2 regions of the Pseudomonas sp. McL0111 genome follow, and region 1 is predicted to be linked to the other one. Evidence: predicted binding sites of a transcription regulator. Region 1 holds the regulator's gene; the other holds the start of a gene.

Region 1 (15,695 bases):
TTCTTCTTCGCTCATCATCTTGTCGAGCTCGACCAGGATCAGCAACTCGTTGTTCTTGTTGCACACGCCCTGGATGAACTTGGCGGATTCTTCGTTACCGACGTTCGGTGCGGTTTCGATTTCCGACTGACGCAGGTAAACCACTTCGGCAACGCTGTCGACCATGATCCCGACCACTTGCTTGTCGGCTTCGATGATGACGATACGGGTGTTGTCGCTGATTTCGGCATTCATCAGGCCGAAGCGCTGACGGGTGTCGATCACGGTCACGACGTTACCGCGCAGGTTGATGATGCCCAGCACGTAGCTTGGTGCACCCGGAACCGGGGCGATTTCGGTGTAACGCAGAACTTCCTGAACGCGCATCACGTTGATGCCGTAGGTTTCGTTGTCCAGTTTGAAGGTCACCCATTGCAGGATCGGATCTTCAGAACCTTTTGCATTCGTCGCCTGACTACTCATACCCTGACCCCTCGAAAAAACCGCTCTGGGCGGTGTGTGTTCTGTGTGGCGGCATTCAACAATGCCGTCGCCTGATTGTTATGTCGGCTGCTATGTCGGTTTATGTAGCGGCTTGCTGCCGCTCAAGTGCTTTGCCCCACCGCTGGCGATCAACTCGGCCAGTGCGGAAACGTCCAGCAATGCACACATGTGCTCAATCACGGTGCCGGCCAGCCATGGCCGCTGACCCCGGTGACTTCTCCATTTGATTTCATTCGGGTCCAGACGCAACGAGCGGCTGACCTGATGCACCGCCAGCCCCCACTCGTAACCTTGTACCGAAATCACGTATTGCAGGCCCTGACGGAAGTCATCGCGATAACGATCCGGCATCACCCAGCGCGCGGTATCCAGCACTTTCAGGTTACCGGCCTGACTTGGCAGGATGCCGAGGAACCATTCCGGCTGACCGAACAGCGGTGTCAGTTCCTGGCCTGCCAGCGAATAGATCGAACCGAGGCACACCAGTGGCACCGCCAGCGTCAGCCCGGCGACGTCGAACAACAGGCATTCGAACGCTTCGGATGCCCACGCCGGACGGCCATCGGTTTCTACCGGTGGCGGCGTGTTGCTCGGCGGCAGATGCACTTCGACCACTGGCGGCACCAGCGCTTGTGGCGGCGGAGTCTGCGGCAGTGGTTCTGGTTCTGGCTCTAATTCGGGCTCGGGCTCTGGCGCCGGCGGCGTTCGCAGAAGTTGCGTTTGCAGCAACGGCCCAAGAGTCGAGACCGATGCGCGAACCGGTTCAGCCTGCTCAACCAACGCCATCGGTGCCTTGGCAACCGGTGCGGCCAAAGGCGCGGCAGTCGGTCTGACAACTTGCTGCGCATCACGAGCCTGTTCTTCAAGCACCGCAGCCTGGAACTCATCGAGCGCCTCGGCGGATTCCGCTACTTCAGGTTCAGGAAACGCTTCAACCTCAACCGGCAACTCATCCGGAACGCTCTGCAACAGATCGTCCAGATAGGACTGCAACGCCATCTGCGGACGCGAAGTGAGTTTGATCGGCCGGTTCATCCTCAAGCCACCTGCGCAACAAGCTGCTGCGCCAGCAAATGCTTGAGCAACGCACGATAGGCCAGCACACCACGGCTCTTGCCGTCGAATTGCGACGGCGTGACACCGGCACGGCTGGCGTCGCGCAGACGAGTATCGACCGGGATATAACCCTGCCAGATGTCGTCCGGAAATTTATCGCGCAACACGCGCAAGGTGCCCAGCGACGCTTGCGTGCGGCGGTCGAACAGGGTCGGCACGATGCTGAACGGCAACGCCTGTTTGCGCGAACGGTTGATCATCGCGAGGGTGTTGACCATGCGCTCCAGACCTTTGACGGCCAGGTGTTCGGTCTGCACCGGGATCACCAGTTGCTGGCTCGCGGCGAGCGCGTTGACCATCAGCACACCGAGCAACGGCGGGCTGTCGATCACCGCGTAATCAAAGTCCTGCCACAGTTGCGCCAGACTCTTGGCGATCACCAGCCCGAGGCCACTCTGCCCCGGCGACTGACGCTCAAGCGTCGCCAGCGCGGTACTCGATGGCAGCAGGGAAATGCGTTCGTCGCTGGTCGACAACAGCAGTTGCCCGGGCAAGCCCTGCGGCACGCTGCCCTTGTGCAGGAACAGGTCGTAGTTGCTGTGTTCGAGGCTGTCGGGGTCGTAACCGAAATAGCTGGTCATTGAGCCGTGCGGGTCCAGATCGACCACAACCACGCGCTTGCCCGCCTCCGCCAGCAACCCGGCTAAAGCGATGGAAGATGTGGTTTTACCAACACCACCCTTTTGATTGGCGACTGCCCAGACTCTCATTCGGTTCGTTCCTCCCGGTCGATATGCTCGACCGAGACATAGCTCAGCGTATTAATGCGGGTGACGGAGAATTGACGGCACTCTCGCGTCCCGGCGTCTTGACCGGGGTCGGTGCAGTTTGTGTGCCAGCACGCTTCAATGCGGCATCCGGTTGCGCGTTGGCGGTCCCGGTGCCCGTAAGACTGCGGCGCACATCAAGATTGCGCGACACCACCAATACCACACGACGGTTCTTCGCCCGACCTTCGGCAGTGCCATTGTTGGCCACTGGCTGGAACTCGCCGTAACCGACCGAGGCCAGTCGACCCGGGTTCACACCCTGCATCGCCAGCATCCGCACGATGCTCGCCGAACGCGCCGAGGACAGCTCCCAATTGGTCGGGTACTGCGCGGTGCGGATCGGTTGATCGTCGGTGAAACCTTCGACGTGGATCGGGTTGTCGAACGGTTTGAGGATCGCTGCAACCTTGTCGATGATGTTGAACGCAATGTCGCTCGGCATCGCGTCACCGCTGCCGAACAACAGGCTGGAATTGAGTTCGATCTCGACCCACAACTCGTTGCCGCGCACGGTCATCTGATTAGAGGCGATCAGATCACCAAACGCTGCGCTGATGTCGTCGGCGATGCTTTTCAACGGATCGCTGGCACCGGCAATACCGGCGTCAACCTGTTCGGCATCCTTGACCAGCGGCTTGGCCGGGGTCACGGTCTTCGGTCGTTCGTCGCCAATCTGGATCGGCTTGAGCGCGCGGTCGGAATCCTTGAAGACCCCGACCAGCGCTTCGGAAATTTCTTTGTACTTGCCTTCGTTGATCGACGAGATCGAATACATCACCACAAAGAAGGCGAACAGCAGCGTGATGAAGTCGGCGTAGGAAACGAGCCAGCGCTCGTGGTTTACGTGTTCTTCCTGATGCCTGCGACGAGCCATGAGGTTATTCCCTTAATCCATGAAGCCTTGCAGCTTCAACTCGATGGAGCGTGGGTTTTCACCTTCGGCGATCGACAGAATGCCTTCCAACAACATTTCGCGATAACGCGACTGTCGCAACGCGATTGACTTCAGTTTGGCGGCCACCGGCAGCAGGATCAGGTTGGCACTGGCGACACCGTAAATGGTGGCGACGAAGGCCACGGCAATGCCGCTACCCAACTGCGTCGGATCGGCGAGGTTGCCCATCACATGGATCAGGCCCATCACCGCACCGATGATGCCGATGGTCGGCGCGTAGCCGCCCATGCTTTCAAAGACTTTGGCGGCCTCGATGTCGCGGGCTTCCTGAGTGTAGAAATCCACTTCGAGGATGCTGCGAATCGCTTCCGGCTCGGCGCCGTCGACCAGCAGTTGCAGGCCTTTGCGCGAGTAGCTGTCCGGTTCGGCATCCGCCACCCCTTCCAGACCGAGCAAACCTTCCTTGCGGGCGGTGAGACTCCAGTTGACCACGCGGTCGATGCCGCCGGCCAGGTCGACCCGTGGCGGGAAAAAGATCCACGCGAGGATCTGCATTGCACGCTTGAACGCGCTAATCGGAGATTGCAGCAGCGCGGCACCGATGGTGCCGCCCAGTACGATCAGTGCCGCCGGGCCGTTGGCCAGCGCACCGAGGTGACCACCTTCAAGGTAGTTACCGCCGATGATGGCGACGAACGCCATGATGATCCCGATAAGGCTTAGAACATCCATCAGATACACGCCTCGACCAAGTGCTTGCCGATATCGTCCAGGCTGTACACCGCGTCGGCGAGGTCAGCTTTGACGATGGCCATCGGCATGCCGTAGATCACGCAACTGGCTTCGTCCTGCGCCCAGATCGCGCTGCCGCCCTGCTTGAGCAGACGCGCGCCTTCACGACCATCGGCGCCCATGCCGGTCAACACGACCGCCAGAACTTTGTCACCGTAGGACTTGGCTGCGGAACCGAAGGTGATGTCCACGCACGGTTTGTAGTTCAGACGCTCGTCGCCCGGGAGGATTTTCACCGCGCCACGGCCGTCGATCATCATTTGCTTGCCGCCAGGTGCCAGCAGCGCCAGGCCCGGGCGCAGGATGTCGCCATCCTCGGCTTCCTTGACGCTGATGCGGCACAGCTTGTCCAGACGCTCGGCAAACGCTTTGGTGAACGCAGCCGGCATGTGCTGAATCAACACGATCGGCGCAGGGAAGTTGGCCGGCAACTGGGTCAACACCCGTTGCAGTGCAACCGGACCGCCAGTCGACGTACCGATGGCGACCAGCTTGTAGGCTTTGCGTTTCGGTGCCGGCGAAGAAGCGCCGGCCGACGATGCGCGGCTTGGTGCCGGAGCATGTACCGGTGCAGGCGCCGGACGTGCCGGGGCGCTGCTGCCATAACTGCTGACGCTGGATGGCGCGGGCGCAGGCGCAGGTGTCGGCGCAGGTGCAGCGGCCGGTGTCGGCGAGCTGTAGGCGCTGAAACGACGGTTACTGCGCGAGATGCTGTGAACCTTCTCGCACAGCAGTTGCTTGACCTTCTCCGGGTTACGCGAGATGTCTTCGAAATTCTTCGGCAGGAAATCCACCGCGCCAGCGTCCAGCGCATCCAGGGTGACCCGGGCGCCTTCGTGCGTCAGCGAGGAGAACATCAACACCGGCGTCGGGCAGCGCTGCATGATATGCCGCACGGCCGTGATGCCATCCATCATCGGCATCTCGTAGTCCATGGTGATCACGTCCGGCTTGAGCGCCAGGGCCTGATCGATCGCCTCTTTACCGTTGGTTGCCGTGCCGACAACCTGGATGCTCGGATCTGCTGAAAGAATTTCCGAGACGCGGCGGCGGAAAAAACCCGAATCGTCCACCACCAGGACTTTGACTGCCATAAACACTCCATTAGGTGCAGCGGGACGTTGTCGCCCCGCCGCCCCGGATTCAAATACGCCGTGCGGCGTAACGCTTGAGCATGCTCGGAACATCGAGGATCAAGGCAATACGGCCGTCACCGGTGATGGTGGCGCCGGACATGCCCGGGGTGCCCTGAAGCATTTTGCCCAACGGCTTGATGACCACTTCTTCCTGACCGACCAGTTGATCGACGACGAAGCCGATCCGCTGGGTGCCCACCGAAAGAATCACCACATGGCCTTCACGCTGCTCTTCGTGAGCGGCGGAGCTGACCAGCCAGCGCTTGAGGTAGAACAGTGGCAGCGCCTTGTCCCGCACGATCACCACTTCCTGACCATCCACCACGTTGGTGGTCGACAGGTCGAGGTGGAAGATTTCGTTGACGTTGACCAGCGGGAACGCGAACGCCTGATTGCCGAGCATCACCATCAGGGTCGGCATGATCGCGAGGGTCAGCGGCACCTTGATGACGATCTTCGAGCCCTGGCCCTTGGTCGAGTAAATGTTGATCGAACCGTTGAGCTGGGAAATCTTGGTTTTCACCACGTCCATGCCGACACCGCGTCCGGACACGTCGGAGATCTCGGTCTTGGTCGAGAAACCCGGGGCGAAAATCAGGTTGTAGCATTCGGTGTCGCTCAGACGGTCGGCAGCATCCTTGTCCATCACGCCGCGTTTTACCGCGATGGCGCGCAGGACATTCGGGTCCATGCCCTTACCGTCATCGGAGATCGACAGCAGAATGTGATCGCCTTCCTGCTCGGCCGCCAGAACGACTTTGCCGCCCCGCGCCTTGCCCGACGCTTCACGTTCTTCCGGCGACTCGATACCGTGGTCGACCGCGTTGCGCACCAAGTGGACCAGCGGATCGGCCAGTGCCTCGACAAGGTTTTTGTCGAGGTCGGTTTCTTCGCCGACCAGTTCCAGGTTGATTTCTTTCTTGAGCTGACGCGCCAGATCGCGAACCAGACGCGGGAAGCGCCCGAAGACCTTCTTGATCGGCTGCATCCGGGTCTTCATCACCGCGGTTTGCAGGTCAGCAGTTACCACGTCGAGGTTCGACACGGCTTTCTGCATGGCTTCGTCGCCGCTGTTCAGACCCAGGCGCACCAAACGGTTACGCACCAGTACCAGCTCGCCGACCATGTTCATGATTTCGTCGAGACGCGCGGTATCGACGCGCACGGTGGTCTCGGCTTCGCTCGCCGGTTTTTCCGGTGGCGGAGTGGCTGGCGCGCGGGCCGGAGCCGGTGCAGCAGCGGCGGCCGGTTTTGGCGCTTCGGCTTTCGGCTCAGGCTTGGCAGCAGGCTTCGGTGCCGCAGCGACCGGAGCTTTGGCAACAGGCGTGGCGACGCTCGAAGCGCTGCCGGCAGTGGCGGCGCCAACTTCGGTGAACTTGCCTTTGCCGTGCAATTCGTCGAGCAGCGATTCGAATTCGTGATCGCTGATCAAATCGCTGCCGGCAGCGGCGGCGGTCGGTGCAGCTGCCGCAGGGGCCGAAGCAATCGCCGACTCCAGTGCATCAACGGCAAAGTTACCCTTGCCATGCAATTGATCGAGCAGCGCTTCGAATTCGTCGTCGGTAATGTCGGAGCTGTCGCCCGCCGCCGGAGCAGCAGGTTTTGCCGCCGCTGGCGTCACTGCGTCAGCCGCGAATTGACCTTTGCCGTGCAACTGATCGAGCAACGACTCGAACTCGGCGTCAGTGATTTCATCGCTGGCCGCGTCAGTCGCGGTCGGCGCAGGTGCAGCGGCAGCCGCCGGGGCTTCTGCTTGAGCCTTGACGGCGTTCAGCGAATCCAGCAACTGTTCGAATTCGTTATCGGTGATGTCGCCCGAATCGCCTTCGGCGACCAGGTCTTCGATCATCTCGGCAACCGGCGAAGCCTGGGCTTCGTCAGCTGACTGCGGCTCGGCCAGACGTGCCAGCGCAGCCAGCAGTTCCGGCGTGGCAGCAGTGATCGGGCTGCGTTCGCGAACTTCGGTGAACATGCCGTTCACCGCATCCAGCGCTTCGAGCACAACGTCCATCAGTTCTGCATCAACGCGACGCTCACCCTTGCGCAGGATGTCGAACACGTTTTCGGCGATGTGACAGCACTCCACCAGCTCATTGAGCTGAAGGAAGCCGGCGCCCCCTTTTACAGTGTGGAAACCGCGAAAAATTGCGTTGAGCAGATCCGCGTCATCCGGTCGGCTTTCCAGCTCGACCAGTTGCTCGGACAGTTGCTCAAGAATCTCGCCGGCCTCAACCAGGAAATCCTGAAGGATCTCTTCATCGGCGCCGAAGCTCATTAATGGGGTGCTCCTACAGGTCTAAAAACCCAAAAAACCTAAAAATCCAAAACTCTAGAATCCAAGGCTGGATAACAAATCGTCCACATCGTCCTGACCGGACACAACGTCTTCTCGTTTATCGGCATGAATCTGCGGACCTTCACCCTGCGAGAGATGTTTTTGTGGATCTTTTTCAGCAAGCATCGCTTCACGGTCGTGTTCGATGCCCGCAAAGCGGTCAACCTGACTGGCCATGAGGACGAGTTTGAGCAGATTGCTTTCAACTTCGGTGACCAGTTGGGTCACGCGCTTGATCACCTGACCGGTGAGGTCCTGGTAATCCTGAGCCAGCAGGATGTCGTTCAGATTGCTCGACACCGCACGCCCGCCTTCGGTGCTGCGTGTCAGAAAACCGTCGACCCGCCGCGCCAGCTCGCGGAACTCTTCAGCCCCGACTTCGCGACGCATGAAACGTCCCCAATCGGTGCTCAACGCCTGGGCTTCATCAGCCAGGCCGTTGACGACCGGTGTGGCGCTCTCCACCAGATCCATGGTGCGGTTGGCGGCGGCTTCGGTCAGCTTGACCACATACCCCAGACGCTCGGTGGCGTCAGTGATCTGCGAGACTTCCTCGGCTTGCGGCATATTCGGGTCAATCTGAAAATTGACGATCGCGCTATGCAGCTCGCGAGTGAGCTTGCCGACTTCCTGATACAGGCCACGGTCACGGGTCTGATTGAGCTCATGGATCAGTTGCACCGCGTCGCCGAACCTGCCTTTTTCAAGGCTTTCGACCAGCTCGACCGCGTGTTTTTTCAGGGTCGATTCAAAATCGCCCTGTGAAGATTCTTTGTGGTCCATAGATCCCCCCGTGGCGCAGTTTCTCAACCGATGCGTTCGAAAATCTTCTCGATTTTGTCTTTCAACGCCTGGGCCGTGAAGGGTTTGACCACATAGCCGTTTACACCGGCCTGGGCCGCTTCGATGATCTGTTCGCGCTTGGCTTCAGCGGTCACCATCAGCACTGGCAGGTGCTTGAGTTTTTCATCGGCGCGCACGTGGCGCAGCAGGTCGATACCGGTCATGCCGGGCATGTTCCAGTCTGTTACCAGAAAGTCGATGCTGCCGCTGTTGAGAACCGGAATGGCAGTGATGCCATCGTCAGCTTCAACGGTGTTGGTGAACCCAAGGTCACGCAACAGGTTTTTAATGATCCGCCGCATCGTTGAGAAGTCATCAACGATGAGGATTTTCATGTTCTTGTCCAATTCGACCTCCAAGCAGTCTTAAACGCGTCCAGCACCTGGACGCGCCATTTCAATCATTCCGGCAAAACACTCGATGACTGTCTGGAGCACAACAGATCGAGACCGGTGCCGTTCATCACCGCACCAGCCTCGTTCGCAGTGTCCCCACACTGCCTTCAGCGCGCTCGCCACTCCCCCAAACGCCCCCGCAAACGGGCCGCGCACTGGCTGTGTAACTGGCTGACCCGCGATTCACTGACGCCAAGGACTTCACCGATCTCCTTGAGGTTCAGCTCTTCGTCGTAGTACAGCGCCAACACCAGTCGCTCACGCTCCGGCAAATTGGCAATCGCGTCCGCCAGCGCTGCCTGGAAGCGTTCATCTTCCAGATCGCGTGACGGCTCTAGATGAGCACTGGCGCCATCCTCGTGCAGCCCTTCATGTTCGCCGTCCTGTAACAGATCGTCGAAACTGAACAGCCGGCTGCCCAGCGTGTCATTCAAAATCCCGTAGTAATCGTCGAGACTCAATTGGAGTTCGGCCGCAACTTCGTGATCTTTAGCATCACGGCCGGTTTTAGCTTCAATCGAGCGAATTGCGTCGCTGACCATACGGGTATTGCGGTGAACCGAACGTGGTGCCCAGTCCCCTTTGCGTACTTCATCGAGCATGGCGCCGCGGATTCGAATGCCCGCGTACGTTTCGAAACTGGCGCCTTTGCTGGCGTCGTATTTGGTCGAGACTTCGAGCAGGCCGATCATCCCGGCCTGAATCAGGTCTTCAACCTGCACACTCGCCGGCAAACGCGCCAGCAAGTGATAGGCGATGCGTTTGACCAGTGGCGCGTAACGCTCGATCAACTCGTACTGCGCGTCACGCGCCGACTTTTTGTAGTAATTCATACCGCTTGCGGTCATAGCACGGGCCCTGCCGTTTGCTGCACGAGGCGCTCGACAAAAAACTCAAGGTGGCCACGCGGGTTAGCGGGCAGCGGCCAGGTATCGACCTTCTGTGCGATCGCCTTGAACGCCAGCGCGCACTTGGAACGCGGGAAGGCTTCATAGACCGCACGCTGCTTCTGCACTGCCTTGCGCACGCTTTCGTCGTAAGGCACCGCGCCGACGTATTGTAGGGCGACGTCGAGGAAGCGATCCGTGACCTTGGTCAACTTGGCGAACAGGTTGCGGCCTTCTTGCGGGCTCTGCGCCATGTTGGCCAGCACGCGGAAGCGGTTCATGCCGTAATCGCGGTTCAGCAGTTTGATCAGTGCGTAGGCGTCGGTGATCGAGGTCGGCTCGTCGCAGACCACCAGCAACACTTCCTGCGCAGCGCGAACAAAACTGACTACCGAGTCACCAATACCCGCAGCGGTGTCGATCACCAGTACGTCGAGGTTGTCGCCGATGTCGCTGAACGCCTGAATCAGGCCGGCATGTTGCGCCGGGCTCAGGTGAACCATGCTCTGTGTGCCGGAAGCGGCCGGCACGATACGAATCCCGCCGGGGCCTTGCAACAATACGTCGCGCAGCTCGCAGCGGCCTTCGATGACGTCGGCCAAGGTGCGTTTCGGGGTTAGCCCCAACAGAACGTCGACGTTCGCCAGTCCCAGATCGGCGTCCAGCAGCATGACCCGACGGCCAAGCTCTGCCAGAGCCAGAGACAAGTTCACTGACACGTTAGTCTTGCCGACGCCACCTTTGCCGCCGGTCACCGCGATCACCTGTACGGGATGCATGCTGCCCATGTTATTTCTTTACCTTGTCTTGCATAGACGGAGGCCACATTACTGGCTGCGCGTTCACAAACGGAACAATGCATGGCAGACCATCGATGTAGGTACAAAAACTGTTCATGAATACCTCAGCCTACCTGCTTGGTCGGGCTGTGATAAATATCAGCGAACATGTCGGCCATGGCTTCTTCGCTGGGTTCTTCCTGCATTTGCACGCTGACAGCACGGCTGACCAGTTGATGACGGCGCGGCAGATGCAAATCATCTGGAATACGCGGGCCATCGGTCAGGTACGCAACCGGCAGTTCATGGCTGATCGCCAGGCTCAACACTTCGCCGAGACTTGCCGTTTCATCCAGTTTAGTCAGGATGCACCCGGCGAGCCCGCAACGCTTGTAACTGTGATAAGCGGCGGTTAGAACCTGTTTCTGGCTGGTGGTTGCCAAGACCAGATAATTTTTTGAACGGATGCCGCGACCGGCCAGACTTTCCAGCTGCATGCGCAGTGCCGGATCGCTGGCTTGCAGGCCGGCGGTATCGATCAGCACCACGCGTTTGCGCAGCAGCGGATCGAGCGCCTGTACCAGCGACTGGCCCGGATCAACGTGGGTTACCGATACGTTGAGGATTCGGCCCAGCGTCTTCAGTTGTTCCTGAGCGCCGATGCGGAAGCTGTCCATGCTCACCAGCGCGACATTCTGCGCGCCGTACTTGAGCACATAACGCGCGGCGAGTTTGGCCAGCGTGGTGGTCTTGCCCATGCCGGCAGGGCCGACCATGGCAATCACGCCGCCCTCTTCCAGTGGCTCGACTTCCGGAACGGCGATCATCCGCGCCAGGTGCGCAAGCAACATGCGCCACGCCTGACGAGGCTCGTCAATATCAGTGATCATCGCCAGCAGGTCACGCGACAACGGGCCGGACAGACCGATGCGTTGCAGGCGACGATACAGATTGGCCTGCGCCGGGCGGTTGCCCTGCATCTGATTCCAGGCCAGCGTACCGAGCTGGACTTCCATCAGTTCACGCAGGCTGTTGAGTTCGAAACGCATCGAGTCGAACGCACGCGGATCGACACCACCAGCGGCAGATGCCGGCGCCGGAGCCGGACGCGCTGGCGCGGCGTAAGTCGGTTCGGTCAATGGCTCGGCAGCGGTCAGCGGCAGGCCGGCCGTCAATGGCAGCCCGGCGAACAACTGGCGATTGGTATTGCCGTCGGCTTCGCCACGCATGCTCAGTTCGGCCTGGGCAGTGACGATGCGCGACTGCGTCTTGCGCAGCTCGTCTTCGAGTTCCATGTTCGGAACCCGAGGGGCCAGCGCCGACAACTTGTAATCGAGTGCCGCGGTCAGCTCGACACCGCCGGCAATGCGGCGGTTGCCAATGATGGCGGCATCAGCGCCCAGCTCATCACGAACCAGCTTCATGGCCTGACGCATATCGGCGGCGAAAAAACGCTTAACTTGCATGAACCACTACCTCAGCCGTTGGGCCCTACTGTCGCAACGATCGTCACTTGCTTGTTGTCCGGTATTTCCTGATAAGCCAATACGTGCAGCCCGGGGACTGCCAGTCGACCAAAGCGCGAGAGCATCGCGCGAATCGGGCCGGCTACCAACAGGATGACCGGTTGACCTTGCATTTCCTGACGCTGCGCCGCTTCGATGAGCGAACGCTGCAGCTTCTCGGCCATGCTTGGCTCCAGCAGAACGCCCTCTTCCGAGCCTTGTCCTGCCTTCTGCAGACTATTGAGCAATATTTGTTCCAACCTTGGCTCCAAGGTGATCACAGGCAGCTCGGACTCAGTGCCTACAATGCTTTGGACGATGGCGCGAGATACGCCGACGCGTACTGCGGCCACCAATGCGGCGGTATCTTGACTCTTGCTGGCATTGTTGGCGATGGCTTCGGCAATACTGCGTATGTCGCGTACTGGCACATGTTCGGCGAGCAACGCTTGCAGAACTTTGAGCAGTTGCGACAGCGAGACCACACCCGGCACCAGCTCTTCTGCCAGTTTCGGCGAGCTTTTGGCCAGCAATTGCATGAGTTGCTGCACTTCTTCGTGGCCGATCAGCTCACTGGAGTGCTTGTACAGAATCTGGTTCAAGTGGGTCGCGACCACGGTGCTGGCGTCCACTACGGTGTATCCGAGCGACTGTGCCTGCGCGCGCTGGCTGACTTCGATCCACACCGCCTCCAGACCAAAAGCCGGATCTTTGGCGGTAATGCCGTTGAGCGTGCCGTAGACCTGCCCCGGGTTGATCGCCAGCTCGCGATCCGGATAGATCTCCGCTTCGGCCAGGATCACCCCCATCAGCGTGAGGCGGTAAGCACTCGGCGCGAGGTCGAGGTTGTCACGAATGTGCACAGTCGGCATCAGGAAGCCCAGATCCTGCGAGAGCTTCTTGCGCACGCCCTTGATCCGCGCGAGCAACTGACCACCCTGATTACGATCCACCAACGGGATCAGGCGATAGCCGACTTCGAGGCCGATCATGTCGATTGGCGTCACGTCATCCCAGCCCAGCTCTTTGGTTTCCATGGCGCGGGCCGGCGATGGCAGCAATTCCTGCTGACGCTTGACCTCTTCCAGCGCGACGACCTTGGCAACGTTCTGCTTTTTCCAGAACAAGTAGGCGCCACCGGCAGCCAGTGCAGCCATGCTCAAGAACGAGAAGTGCGGCATGCCCGGCACCAGGCCCATGACCGCCATCAAACCGGCCGCCACCGCCAGCGCTTTCGGCGAGGCGAACATCTGGCGGTTGATCTGTTTGCCCATGTCTTCCGAACCGGAAGCACGGGTCACCATGATCGCTGCCGCTGTAGATAACAACAGTGATGGCAATTGCGCCACCAAACCGTCACCGATGGTCAGCAAGGCGTAAACCCGACCGGCATCGCCGAAGCTCATGTTGTGCTGGAAGATACCGACGGCCATGCCGCCGATCAGGTTGATGAACAGAATCAGCAGGCCGGCGATGGCATCACCGCGCACGAACTTGCTGGCACCGTCCATCGAACCGTAGAACTCAGCCTCTTGGGCGACTTCCGAACGGCGCGACTTGGCCTGGTTCTGGTCGATCAGACCGGCGTTGAGGTCGGCGTCGATCGCCATTTGTTTGCCGGGCATCGCATCGAGGGTGAAACGCGCGCTCACCTCGGAAATCCGTCCGGCACCCTTGGTTACCACGACGAAGTTGATGATCATCAGGATCGCGAAGACCACGATACCGACCACGTAGTTACCGCCGATCACCACCTCACCGAAGGCCTGGATCACCTTACCGGCAGCGGCGTGGCCGTCCTGACCGTGGAGCATCACCACTCGCGTCGAGGCCACGTTCAACGCCAGCCGCAGCAGCGTCGCCACCAGCAGAATGGTCGGGAACACCGCAAAATCCAGCGGCCGCAAGGCGTACACGCAGACCAGCAGGACGACAATCGACAGCGCGATGTTGAAGGTGAAAAACACGTCCAGCAAGAACGGCGGCACCGGCAACATCATCATTGCCAGCATGACCAGCAGCAACAACGGCACGCCCAGATTGCCTCGACTGAGGTCGGCAATGTTCGTGCGGGCATTGTTGATTAACTGAGAGCGATCCACCGGTTTTCCCCGTTCCTTTAAAGCAAACTTTTGACGCCTGAAGCAGGCGCACGGCGGCTATTGCAAGAAACCTTCCAACTTTTGCCAATGATTGAAACAGAGGGGGTTACCCGGAAACTTTCTGCTAATGGAAGGCCCCTTCGCGGGCAAGCCCGCTCCCACATTCGATCTCCAGTGAACAGATCGGGTGTATCACACAGATCCCATGTGGGAGCGAGCTTGCTCGCGAAGCGGCCATCAGCGACACCCAGGATCAGGAATCGCAACGGCTTTTAAACCCCGATGTTTAAAAGACACCTTCAGACACGCCTTACAGGCTACGCATCCTTGCGCCTTTACCTACAGCTACGCCAGAATCCGCCGGCTTGTGCGCCTTGAGGGCGGGTTCTATTGTGGATTGGTCGCTGGCGAATCAGCGATCGGGTCTCGCAGCCCGTCGATCTCTGGACGCACAACATCCGCTTTGCTTATGGCGGCTGTACGTGGGAGACCTTCGGGTCTGCCGGTTCTAGAGTCCCGGTCTGCGACCCGCGTATAGCTGCCACCCTCATTCGTCTCGCAGCGAACGTTGGCAGCTCCAATGACTCTAGGAGCTTCACCATGATCAAACCAACACCCAACCCGCCTGAAACCGACCCCACCTCGCCCTACGAATCCCTCGATTCAAAAAAACTCCACGAAGCCGCCGACCGCGCTCTCGATCACTACCTCTGCCCCGGCAGCACTCGGCCTCCACGCAAACCCAGCACGATGTACGCCGTCGTCCCGGAGATCAAAAACGAAGAACTATTGGCCAACGCCTGCGAAACACTCGCGTCAGCAAGAACCATCGCCAATGACTTCGCCAACCTCATACCCGCGTCACAGCGCAGAACTCTGCTGGGTATTGCGCAACTGATCATGCTCGGGGAGCTGGCGGTAAATCGCGCGCTGGACAATCTGGAGTTGCCCGACTGAGAAGTCAGCCAAAAACCCGTGGCGAGGGGATTTATCCCCGTTCGGCTGCGCAGCAGTCGTGAATCCTGAACACTCGGTATTCCCGAAAGATAGAAGTCACAGGTTTTGGGGCTGCTGCGCAACCCGACAGGGATAAACCCCCTCACCACAGTGGGGTCTACTGAGCGTCCCGGGCTGCATTCTCATGCAGAGCGTCGCAGCGCCGAACGCTGTTGGGCATTGCGCAACTGATCATGCTCGGGGAGCTGGCGGTGAATCGTGCGCTGGATAATCTCGAACTGCCGGCCTGAGAATTCAGGCGAGAACCCGTGGCGAGGGGATTTATCCCCGTTCGGCTGCGCAGCAGTCGTGAATCCTGAACACTCGGTATTCCCGAAAGATAGAAATCATAGGTTTTGGGGCTGCTGCGCAACCCGACGGGGATAAATCCCCTCACCACAATGATTTTCTACAATGGCCGGAGCTTCATTGGGTCAGGCACAAAAAAACCGCCGCCCCGCTCAATCGGGAGGGCGGTTTTTTCATCACGTTAACGTCAGGAATCGCGCCACAGATCCGGCGGGATCGGCAGGTCGTCCTTGAGCGGGTCCGGGCGTTTACCTTTGCCGGCGCGGAACTGGCGGATCTGGTAGACGTAAGCCAATACCTGAGCGACTGCCAGATACAGGCCACCGGGGATTTCCTGATCGAGTTCCGTGGA
Region 2 (4,332 bases), 1.2 Mb from region 1:
GGCCACCCTTGGCCGCCAGCACTTTCTCGCCGGAGTATTCCAGCGGGCCGCGTGCATCCCAGATCGCCAGATCCGCAGCGCCGAGACGGCTTTGCAGATACTCGCGGGTAGCGGTTGGCTCATCGTGCAGGGTCAGGGCCACCGGGCCGCCGACTGCCGGGGGAATCTGGATCGACATCGGTGAACCTTCCGCCAGCCAAGCCGGCAAACCACCATCGATGTAGTGATATTTATCGTGACCGATCACGTCGAGCAGCCAGATGAAACGCCCGGCCCAGCCGCCACCTTCGTCGTCATAAACGACGTAAACCGCGTCTTTGTGATGGCCCAGTTCACCGAACAGCTCTTCGAGTTTTTCTTTGCCCGGCAGCAGACCCGGCGCGGGCGCTTGCCCCAACTGAGTGCGTTTCGGGTCGACGAAACGTGCGCCGGGGATGTGTCCCTCGGTATAGCGGGCAGCGCTGGTCAGATCCACCAGAATCAGATCGCGGGCCTCGAGCCGAGGGAGCAGGTCGCTCGGTTCGATGACGAGCGGCAAGCCAGAGAAGTCAGACATGTGAGGTCTCCAGAGCACAAAGGGGAGGATTGTAGCGCAGCCTCACTGGCCGCGGCTGCTAAAGCTGTGCAGCGCTTTTTCGATGCACTGCGCGGTTTTGCCGAAGGCTTGCACGGTGATGTCGGCGAAAGGTCCGCCGCCCTGATCGGCTACGACGATCATGATCACTCGCCCGTTATTCACCAGCGAGCGCAGAAACACATGCTCGCCACGGAACAGCGTGCGCAGGCCCGCCGGCAGCAAGGCCGAGAATTGCGCGTTGTTTTCCGGGCTGATCCGCACCTGCGCCTGTTGCGCGAGCAGGCGTTGCAGGACTTTGCTCTGACTGACGACAAAATTGAGTCCCGCCGCCTCTTTCGGTAAGCCGCTGGTTTGATGCGCGCGCAGATTGGCGTGAGTGCGGTCGGCCATCAGGATCATCACTCGGCCCATACCGCTGGCGATCAGCGCGTCGCGGGCGGCGACGGTCAGGGACATGGCGTTGGTGAAGCGGCTCGGCTCGGCCAGCAACTCAGCGCACTGTTGGCGCCATTTCGCCAGATCCTCTGCAGTCGGCGCCGCCGCCGGAAGCATCCCGGCCGGCAAACGGTGGGTGCCCCACGGCCACAACAGCGAAACCGCCGGGTGCCACAAATCCGGCATGGCGTGTTGGCGCGCACTGTTGGCAGCCTGTTGGTGCAACTGTTGCTGCACCTCTTCCATCGGGATTTGCAGATAAAGGCTGGTCAGGTACTGCCAGCGTTCACTGTGCGGGCTGTCCCAGGCCTGTTGCGCCGACAGCGCCAGACCGTTGGCCAGTAGCACGGTGTTGGCCGGTTGATTGAGCCAGCGGCGCAAGGTCGGGTCATCATCGAGGCGATTTTGCTGGCGCAACGGGTGTTCGCTGTCGCGGGCGATGCGCAGCACTTTGACCAGTTCGCGTTGTTCGCTGAGCAACAGTTTATAGCCCTGTTGCACCCAGATCGGCAGACGCCAGACTTCGACCAACGCCTGAGCGATTTTCAGCAGGCGTACTCCGAACAGTTGTTTCTCGACGTCGCGTGCCGATTCACCCTTGTGAATCACCCGCAGTTCCCACTCTTCGAGCAACTTCGGATAGGTCAGCGCCAGCGGCCACAGCGGCGACAGAAACAGCAGGCTGCCCCAATGAATGTCCTGCCACAGGCGTGCGAGGCGGCTGGCGAAGAAACCATTGGCCTGTTGCGTGGCGTGCTGGCTGATCATTTGCAGTTGGCGCAGGGCCTTGGGGATCTGCATCTGCGGTTCGGCCGGCAGGCGTGCGAGCAGTTCTTCGGTGCGGGCGAGGCCCAGGCGATTGATCGCCACCTCAAGGTTTTCCGCAGGTTCGGCCATGCTCGCGTGGGTGTGACGATTGGCCTCACGGATGATGCTCAAGGCCAGCGCCGGGCTTTCCTGCATCAGGTCGGCGATATCGCGCAGCGAGCTGCGATTGTCGCGGATCGCCCGACAGACTTTGTCGTGCGCCTCTTGCGGCACCGGCAGTCGAACGCTGTCGAGCAGCTTCACCCAGCCGTCGAGTGTGGTCGGGTTTGCGTGTGGAACGTTCGTTTCATTAGCCATGTCTGGACGGGATCTTCATCTGCTGTAGACGCGCCCGGCACGGGCTAAATTGGCTTTTCGCCTGAACTGGCTATAGTCTGGCGCAGTTTTGCCGATAAGTAGAAGAAGAGATTTTTTAACTTCCGAATATGACCTTGAACCCGACTCAATAAGTACTTTCCTACCTATGGCTAAAATTATCGGCATCATCGTCGTATTCGCGAGCGTGCTCGGCGGATACGTGCTTTCCCACGGCAAGATTGCCGCCCTGATCCAGCCCTTCGAGGTGTTGATCATCGGTGGTGCCGCACTCGGTGCATTCCTGCAGGCCAACCCCGGCTACATGACGATGCACGTGCTCAAGAAATCCCTGAGCATGTTCAGTTCGCGCTTCAGCCACACCTTCTATCTTGAAGTGCTGGGCCTGATCTACGAGATCCTCAACAAGAGCCGCCGCGAAGGCATGATGGCCATCGAGGGCGACATTGAGGATGCCGCTGCGAGCCCGATTTTCGCCAAGTACCCGGCCGTGCTCAAAGACGAGCGCATGACTGCGTTCATCTGTGATTACCTGCGCATCATGTCCTCCGGCAACATGGCTCCGCACGAGCTGGAAGGTCTGTTCGACATGGAGCTCTATAGCCTCAAAGAAGACCTTGAACATCCATCGCACGCGGTCAACGGCATCGCCGATGCCATGCCCGGTTTCGGTATCGTCGCGGCGGTATTGGGTATCGTGGTGACCATGGCTTCGCTGGGTGAAGGCGATCAGAAGTCCATCGGCCTGCACGTGGGTGCGGCACTGGTCGGTACCTTCTTCGGTATTCTCGCGGCCTACGGTTTCTTCGGTCCGCTGGCGCACTCCCTGGCCCACGATGCCAAGGAAGAACTGAACGTCTACGAAGCCATCAAGGCCTCGCTGGTGGCTTCGGCCTCCGGCATGCCGCCATCGCTGGCCGTGGAATTCGGGCGCAAGGTTCTGTACCCGGCGCACCGTCCAAGCTTCGCCGAGCTGGAACAAGCAGTTCGCGGTCGCTAAGTCATGGAAAATAACCAGCCGATAATCATCAAGCGCGTCAAGCGCATCGCCGGTGGGCATCACGGTGGCGCGTGGAAAATCGCGTTTGCCGACTTCGCCACGGCGATGATGGCGTTCTTCCTGGTGTTGTGGCTGCTGTCCACCGCCACGCCGGAACAGAAGATCGCCATCGCCGGTTACTTCAAGGACCCGGTCGGTTTCTCCGAAAGCGGTACGCCGTACATCATCGACCTGGGCGGTACACCGACCCTCGCACCGGAAAACACCCTCAACCCTGAGGTGAAGTCGCAGCCGCAACCGGACAAGGTCACGGTCGACACCGATCAAGTCGAAGGCATGGCCGAGCAGGTCGAGAAGGAACGTCTGGAACTGCTGCTGCAGGAATTGCAGAACAAGGTCGACGAGAACCCGCAACTGCAGAAGTTCAAGGATCAGATCCTGTTCGAGATCACTCCGAACGGCTTGCGCATCCAGATCATGGACGCCGAAAACCGTCCGATGTTCGACTCCGGTTCTGCGCGTCTGAAGCCGTATTTCGAAGACATCCTGCTGGCCATGGCCGACACCATCAAAGCGGTGCCGAACAAGATCAGCATCAGCGGCCACACCGATGCCAAACCGTATACCGGCAGCGGCGATTTCGGCAACTGGGAGCTTTCGGCCAACCGTGCCAACGCCGCCCGGCGTGCGCTGGTGGCAGGTAGTTATCCGGACTCGCAAGTGGCGCGGGTGGTGGGTTACGCCTCGTCGGCACTGTTCGACAAGGAGAACCCGTTCAACCCGGTCAACCGCCGTATCGACATCGTCGTGCTGACCAAAAAGGCGCAAGCGGCCATCGAAGGTTCGCAGGGTGCCGATCCGGCCAAGCCTGCCGTTGAAGGTGAAAACGGCGCCGCTCCGGCGACGCCGGTCGATCCGAATGCATTGCCGGCGGATCAGCAGCCGGTGCCTGCGCACGAGTTGCGCGAGCGCTTGAATCTGTTTGATGACGCGGCGCCAAAACCGGCGACACCCGGGGCTGCGGCACCCGCCCCAGCGCCTGCGCCGGCAGCTCCACCGGCAACTGCCCCGGCCCCCGCGCCGAGGCAGTGACCTACGAAAAAGCCGACAGCGATGTCGGCTTTTTTGTGAGTGATCGGTTGGTTTGCCCTTGGCTTCAAAAGCCGCGATGAACCCG

Evidence for each region. The regulator FliA, encoded in region 1, starts transcription of late flagellar genes. The targets are predictions, from matches to a motif close to CTAAAGTTTNNNNNNNNNNNGCCGNTAA.
Region 2: the regulator FliA is predicted to act here: its motif matches at 2,208-2,235, upstream of motA (flagellar motor stator protein MotA).

The regions. Positions count from the first base shown of each region.
Region 1 covers NZ_CP199585.1:6,173,146-6,188,840, forward strand. The annotation lists gene ACTWLJ_RS27830 (chemotaxis protein CheW) at 1-462, opposite strand, end outside; gene ACTWLJ_RS27835 (CheW domain-containing protein) at 553-1,518, opposite strand; gene ACTWLJ_RS27840 (ParA family protein) at 1,521-2,309, opposite strand; gene motD (flagellar motor protein MotD) at 2,353-3,243, opposite strand; gene ACTWLJ_RS27850 (flagellar motor protein) at 3,256-3,996, opposite strand; gene ACTWLJ_RS27855 (protein-glutamate methylesterase/protein-glutamine glutaminase) at 3,996-5,150, opposite strand; gene ACTWLJ_RS27860 (chemotaxis protein CheA) at 5,200-7,467, opposite strand; gene ACTWLJ_RS27865 (protein phosphatase CheZ) at 7,522-8,310, opposite strand; gene ACTWLJ_RS27870 (chemotaxis response regulator CheY) at 8,334-8,705, opposite strand; gene fliA (RNA polymerase sigma factor FliA) at 8,873-9,613, opposite strand; gene fleN (flagellar synthesis regulator FleN) at 9,610-10,440, opposite strand; gene flhF (flagellar biosynthesis protein FlhF) at 10,557-11,897, opposite strand; gene flhA (flagellar biosynthesis protein FlhA) at 11,909-14,038, opposite strand; gene ACTWLJ_RS27895 (DUF6124 family protein) at 14,639-14,995, shown strand; partial or broken gene ACTWLJ_RS27900 (DUF6124 family protein) at 15,175-15,285, shown strand; gene flhB (flagellar biosynthesis protein FlhB) at 15,531-15,695, opposite strand, start outside.
Region 2 covers NZ_CP199585.1:946,730-951,061, reverse strand. The annotation lists gene ACTWLJ_RS04360 (rhodanese-like domain-containing protein) at 1-556, opposite strand, end outside; gene ACTWLJ_RS04355 (HDOD domain-containing protein) at 599-2,137, opposite strand; gene motA (flagellar motor stator protein MotA) at 2,304-3,155, shown strand; gene motB (flagellar motor protein MotB) at 3,159-4,247, shown strand; gene ACTWLJ_RS04340 (toll/interleukin-1 receptor domain-containing protein) at 4,312-4,332, opposite strand, start outside.